Bacillus pumilus: one gene and its partner. The protein of the gene in region 2 interacts with the protein of the main gene of each other region in a pairwise test. Links are inferred from orthologs where the notes say so. Each region holds a gene or a part of one and is shown on either strand. Other genes may lie near its edges. The genes, in order: mntR and GKC25_RS14630.

The links.
Region 1: the proteins of GKC25_RS14630 (region 2) and mntR interact in binary tests that used the Escherichia coli proteins (3 or more experiments, as listed by UniProt). The link is inferred for Bacillus pumilus from one-to-one orthologs.

Annotation. Positions count from the first base shown.
Region 1 is NZ_CP046128.1:2,132,585-2,135,817, forward strand. Bases 56-2,958 are described here. They hold mntR (transcriptional regulator MntR), read right to left. Parts: upstream 1,773-2,958; coding sequence 1,338-1,772; downstream 56-1,337. Other genes in these bases: GKC25_RS10720 (SA1362 family protein), read left to right, coding at 56-153; GKC25_RS10725 (patatin-like phospholipase family protein), read right to left, coding at 150-1,025; GKC25_RS10735 (lipoate--protein ligase family protein), read right to left, coding at 1,858-2,694; GKC25_RS10740 (rhodanese-like domain-containing protein), read left to right, coding at 2,915-2,958. Outside these bases: more of GKC25_RS10720, read left to right, coding at 1-55; more of GKC25_RS10740, read left to right, coding at 2,959-3,233.
Region 2 is NZ_CP046128.1:2,853,608-2,856,903, reverse strand. Bases 1-2,966 are described here. They hold GKC25_RS14630 (methionine ABC transporter ATP-binding protein), read left to right. Parts: upstream 1-953; coding sequence 954-1,979; downstream 1,980-2,966. Other genes in these bases: metQ (methionine ABC transporter substrate-binding lipoprotein MetQ), read left to right, coding at 2,655-2,966; GKC25_RS14625 (methionine ABC transporter permease), read left to right, coding at 1,972-2,640; GKC25_RS14635 (SCP2 sterol-binding domain-containing protein), read left to right, coding at 247-588; GKC25_RS14640 (thioredoxin family protein), read left to right, coding at 1-126. In the rest of the region: more of metQ, read left to right, coding at 2,967-3,296. UniProt on the Escherichia coli protein: Part of the ABC transporter complex MetNIQ involved in methionine import. Responsible for energy coupling to the transport system. It has also been shown to be involved in formyl-L-methionine transport.

The DNA of each region.
Region 1 (3,233 bases), 720 kb from region 2 along the record:
ACGAAAAGCCAGATGAAAAATCGGGTCACTCATTTGCGAAGCGTGCCGACTGACCACAAGTCTAAGCCCGTCCTTCTCAAAAAGAAAAGCCAAACACAGTTAACTGTGATTGAAGGCAAGAAAAACAAAAAGAAAAATCGCGCCTTGTTTTAAAATGTCCAGCTTTTTAAAAATTGCTCGGCTTTCTGTCTGCCTAGATCGACAAGCGCCTTTTTCTTTTCTGTCATCAGATGAAAATCAGTGGCAATGACGTGTTCTACAGGAATAAAAATAACATGACGTTCGTGTTTTGTGGCAATGTGTCTTTCGTCATGAGCACCACGCATCGTTTCAAAAAGAGCGCCAAACAGTTCAAACGCATTGCGGATGGAGTGTTGAGGGCGTTCTTTTTCGTTTGGGGTTAATGTGACACCGACGAACGGTCTTTTTTTCTCTTCCGCAAACAACCAAATTGGAAAATTGCTAAGCACTCCTCCATCCACAATGGTACAAATGCCTTTTGATGACCTTAGTTTGACAGGCTCGAAAAAATACGGCAGGCTGCAACTCATCCGAATCGCCCTTGCAACGGAAAAGCGCTCTGGATTTAAGCCGTATGAAGGAAGGTCGTCTGGCAGCACGAGGATTTTCCCATTTGTTAAATCAGAGGCAACAATTTTCAGCGAATCTTTTTTGAGATCTCCAAATACGGTGACCCCTTTTCGTTTCAACACATCTGTCAGCCATTTTTCCAGCCGGTCGCCTTTGTACAGACCGAGGCGCCAGTAAATGGATACCCACCTGAGCATTTTAAACGGAATGAATTGGCATCTCCTATCAAGCAAATGATGTTCATCCATTTCATCTAAAAGCTCCCGAATCTCCTGACTTGTAAAACCTGCTGCGATGAGTGAAGCAATGATCGCTCCAGCACTTGTACCAGCAAGACGGACAAATTGATATCCTCTCGCTTCAAGCGCTTCATAGGCACCCGCAAGTGCTGCCCCTTTAATGCCTCCACCTGAGAACACACCATCTATCTTCATCAAGGAGCCCCCTTTGATATCACGCTATTAATAGTGTAAGAGCATATGCTTTCAATTAGAACTTTAATCAAAAAGGACACCCATGCTGAGGGTGTCCTTTCAGCGTGTAGACAAACCCTCGCATTCGTTGTCAGGTCTGCGCTCCGGTGCTCACGAATGTCAAATTCGCTCCGCTCCGGTACTCGTCCTTCCTAGACTGCAAAGGTTTTCAAGTCACGCTGAAAAAAAAGAAGACAAAGGGCTAAAATAAAGTTCATTTTAGCCCTTTGTCAACAATATGAAAGAACACCCTTGCTGAGGGTGTCCTTTTTCTTAAGATTCTTGATTTGTTTGTTCGTTTTTCTTTTGAATCGCTTTCAGCTGAACAGATCGCTCGTCGTTTTCTTCAAAGAATTGAACGAGATCGCCGATGCGGTCAATGCTGTTCCAGCTGAGATGATGTTCAATGCCTTCTACATCATCATAAATTTTCTCTTCATCTACACCAATGATTCTTAAAAATTGCTCTAGCAGTTCATGTCTGTATACGAGACGTTTTCCAATTTTTTTGCCTTTCGGGGTTAAAATTAGACCACGATACTTCTCATAAATGAGGTATTCATCTTTATCTAGCTTCTGAACCATTTTTGTTACAGAGGAGGGATGGACAGCGAGTGCTTCTGCAATATCAGAGACTCTGGCATATCCTTTTTCTTCTATCAGCATATATATTTGTTCAATGTAATCTTCCATACTAGGTGTAGTCATAAAACCCCTCCATAATGCACCTTTACTTAATAATCATAACAATTCTACACCATCGCCCATTAAAAAACAAGGAGTGTCCACTGTCTTAACGCTTGTAATTCCACTCGTCTGAGGCATATTTCGTTTTGGCGAGATGATGAACAAACGCTAATTCTTCATCTGTCAGCTCATAAGGCACAAGCTCAATATTTAACCCTTTTTCAAATCCTCGTTTAAACGCAACACGCGCATCGTCTATTGTACAGGTTCGGTCTGAGATTTCATTGATGGCGACCGCTTTGTTTTTAAAGCTCCGCTGCATCCGCTCTCTCACACGGTCGTTTGGATAAAGAAATAAATCGAACAATTTGTCCTCATCAAGGTCAATTAAGATGGAGCCGTGCTGGAGGATCACTCCTTTTTGTCTCGTTTGAGCACTGCCTGCTACCTTTCTGCCTTCTACGACAAGCTCATACCAGGAAGGAGCATCGAAGCATACAGACGATCTTGGATTTTTTAAGCTTTCTTTTTCTTTATCTGTACGAGGAATGGCAAAATATGCATCGAGTCCCAGTTCTTTAAAGCCCTCTAAAATGCCTTCTGAAATGACGCGGTATGCCTCTGTCACCGTCGCTGGCATTTCTGGATGTTCCTCTGACACAATCACGCTGTAGGTCAGCTCCTGATCATGAAGAACCCCCCGCCCTCCAGTTGGTCTGCGGACAAACCCAAGACCATAGCGCTCGACTGCTTCCATGTTGATTTCCTTTTCAACATGCTGAAAATACCCAACAGACAATGTCGCCGGATTCCATCCATAAAAACGGATGACAGGCGGGATGAGCTTCTCACTATGCCAATAAAGCAAGGCTTCATCCATTGCCATGTTAAAGGCTGGGTCTTGATTTCCTGTATCAATGAAACACCATTTCTCTTTTTGCATATAAAAATCCCTTCTCTTTTACGTAGTCAATGTTAGATGATGGTGATGGCCACCGGTTTTCTCTCTTCATCAGTCTATCAAATAGGGAACGAATTGAAAATAATTCTTACCATTTATGATGACAAGTTTCTTTTGCTTTACTATAATAGTATTTGTCTAAAACGTACCATCAGACAGGCTACTGTGCTGATGCTCAAGAAGGAGTCGAGTTGTATTGTCAATATTCAACTATATCGTCCTCTCACTTTGTGGACTTTTCGTTCTTTATTCCATCGGCAGCTACATTTATCAGCAGCGCATTATGAAAACGCTGACGGAAGCAGAATTTATTAAAGGTTACCGCAAAGCTCAACTCATTGATGTGAGAGAGCCAAATGAGTTTGAAGGCGGACATATTTTAGGGGCAAGAAACATCCCCCTTTCCCAGCTAAAGCAGCGCAAAAATGAAATTCGTCCTGACAAGCCTGTTTATCTCTATTGCCAAAACAATTTAAGAAGCGGAAAAGCAGCTCAAACTTTACGTAAAAACGGCTGTCGTG
Region 2 (3,296 bases):
GCAAAAGCTTTTGAGATCGAAAGCGTTCCTTGCTTTATACTGTTTAAAAAAGGTGAGCTGGTGCAAAAAGGCTATGCCTTTCACTCCGTTCCATATCTTCATGAAATGATTGAAACCGCTAAATAAAGCGGTTTTTTGTCATATTTCAAGCAATTCGTCTGAAAATTTGTCGAGTTATTTATAAAGGACAAGCCAATGTTTGTAGAGAAATGTTATGTATAACCAAATGACAGGGAGGTTATACATGTGGAAAATGTGAAAACCCATGGGAACACAGGGCAGCGTTTATTATTAAAACCGCTGCTCTCATCATCATCCTTGAAGATTACATTTGAGGCGGAAACTGACTCTTGTACATTGATTGTGGATGAGCGTGGTGAAGTGAAGAAACTACCTGCAATTGAGTTATCGGATCTCATCTTTTATGGTGAGAGAAAAGAAATACTTCAATTATTAGATGGAGATATGTCCTTACAGCAGTTAATTAGCAGAGGACAAGTAAAAGTAAAAGGGTCATTCCGTGCGCTCTTAAGACTAGAGGCTGTGCTTTGGCTGACGAACGGTTTTTTTCGAAAAATGATAACGTAGTCGTTTACTTGGAAATTAGCGATTTACAGCGTTGACATATCTCGGGTAGCATGATATTCTACGTTAGTAAAAACATGAACATCACATAAAACAACATATTTTCTCTTATTAAGAGAGGTGGAGGGACGTGCCCTATGAAACCCGGCAACCGTCAGCATAGCTGAAATTGGTGCCAATTCACTCAAAGCCGCAATGCTTTGAAAGATGAGAGAAAGGCGTATTGAACATAAAAGGCCTTTCTGCTTGCGTTGCAGTTAGGTCTTTTTTACTGACCTGGTGTCAGGCTAGAGGCATGACAGCAGGAAGAATAAATAACGTATGTGATGGCAACCTATAGATTCAGCAAGAAAGCAGGTGAACAGACTGTGATCCATTTACAGAATGTATCAAAAACGTACCACTCTAAAAGCGGAAATGTTGATGCCGTGAAAGAAGTTAACTTGGATATCGATAAAGGTGAAATATTCGGAATTATCGGGTATAGCGGTGCCGGAAAAAGCTCGCTTATTCGCCTATTAAACGGTCTGGAGCTGCCAACAGCAGGAATTGTTGAAGTGGCAGGCAACCGGATCAATGAAGTATCGAATGCGAAACTTCGGAAAGCAAGACAAGAAATCAGTATGATCTTCCAGCACTTCAACCTACTTTGGTCAAGAACGGTGAGACAAAATATTATGTTCCCGCTTGAGATCGCAGGTGTAAAGGCATCAAAACGGAGAGAACGTGCGAATGAACTGATTAAATTAGTCGGTTTAGAAGGAAAAGAAAATGCGTATCCGTCTCAGCTAAGCGGCGGACAAAAGCAGCGTGTGGGGATTGCGAGAGCATTAGCAAATGATCCAAAGGTTCTTCTTTGTGACGAAGCGACGTCTGCGCTTGATCCGCAAACAACCGATTCCATCCTTGAGCTTTTGGCGGATATCAATAAACGACTAGGGCTCACGATTGTGCTGATTACACACGAAATGCACGTCATTCGCAAAATTTGTCATCGCGTGGCGGTCATGGAGAATGGACGTATTGTCGAAGAAGGCGAAGTATTACGCGTGTTCAGACAGCCAAAGGAAGAAATGACGAAGCGATTTGTGAAACAGCTTGCTGAACCAGAGGAAGCGAAAGAAACAATCGAGCACGTCTTAGAGCGAGTAAAAGAAGGTCAGGTCGTACGGTTGTCCTTTATTGGCGATTCTGCCGAGCAGCCGCTGATCACTGAAATCATTCGATCCTTCAAGGTCGATGTGAACATCCTTCAAGGGAAGATTTCTCAAACGCAGGAAGGCGCGTTTGGAACACTCTTTATCCATATTAATGGAGAAGAGACCGAGGTAGAAAAAGCCATCGCCTATATCCAAAGCAAACAGGTTGAAATCGAGGTGATGACACATGTTTGAGAAATGGTTTCCGAACGTTGATTTAGATGTCATTTGGAATGCAACGGGTGAAACGGTGTACATGACACTCATTTCACTAGCATTTGCTTTTATTATTGGTATCATCCTTGGGCTATTGCTCTTTCTGACTAGTAAAGGCGGTCTTTGGGAAAATAAACCGATTAACACCGTTATCGGGGCAGTCGTCAACATTTTTAGATCGATTCCTTTTATCATTTTAATCATTCTATTATTAGGGTTTACAAAACTTATTATGGGCACAATTCTAGGTCCCAATGCAGCCCTCCCTGCCCTTGTCATAGGGTCAGCTCCATTCTATGCACGCCTTGTCGAAATTGCACTGCGTGAAGTAGACAAAGGAGTCATTGAAGCAGCACGATCAATGGGAGCGAAAACGTCGACCATCATTTTCAAAGTATTGCTGCCAGAATCATTGCCAGCCCTCATTTCAGGTATTACCGTAACAGCGATTGCTCTAATTGGCTCAACTGCGATTGCAGGTGCAATTGGAGCAGGCGGACTTGGTGACCTTGCTTATGTAGAGGGATACCAATCTGGTAATACAGATGTCACACTTGTTGCCACTGTGTTTATTCTCATCATCGTCTTTATTATTCAAATAATCGGTGATTTGATTACAAATAAAATTGATAAACGTTAAGGGAGGATTTATTCATGAAGAAATTGATTTTAAGTGCACTATTTCTAGCATTTGCAGGCATTTTAGCTGCATGCGGTTCATCTAATAACGCAAGTGATAGCAAAACCATTACGGTTGCGGCTTCAAAAACACCACATGCCGAGATTCTTGAAGAAGCAAAACCACTTCTAAAAGAAAAAGGCTACGATCTCAAAGTGAAAGTACTTAGTGATTATAAAATGTACAACAAAGCGTTAGCTGAAAAAGAAGTGGATGCAAACTTTTTCCAACATATCCCTTACTTGAACGAAGAGAACAAATCAAACAAAGATTATAACCTAGTAAGTGCTGGTGCGGTTCACCTTGAGCCTTTCGGTATCTACTCTAAGAAATACAAATCAGTAAAAGATATTCCAAATGGCGGCATCATCATCATGACAAACAACGTAGCTGAGCAAGGACGTATGCTTGCTCTATTACAAAATGCCGGTGTCATTAAGCTTGATCCAAAGGTTGATACAATCAACTCAACGGTCAAGAACATCAAAGAAAACCCAAAGAACCTAAAGTTCAAAAAAATCGCTCCTGAACTAACAGCGAAAGCTTATGAAAACAGTGAAGGTGATGCTGTGTTTATCAACGTCAACTATGCGATTCAAAATAAATTGAATCCGAAA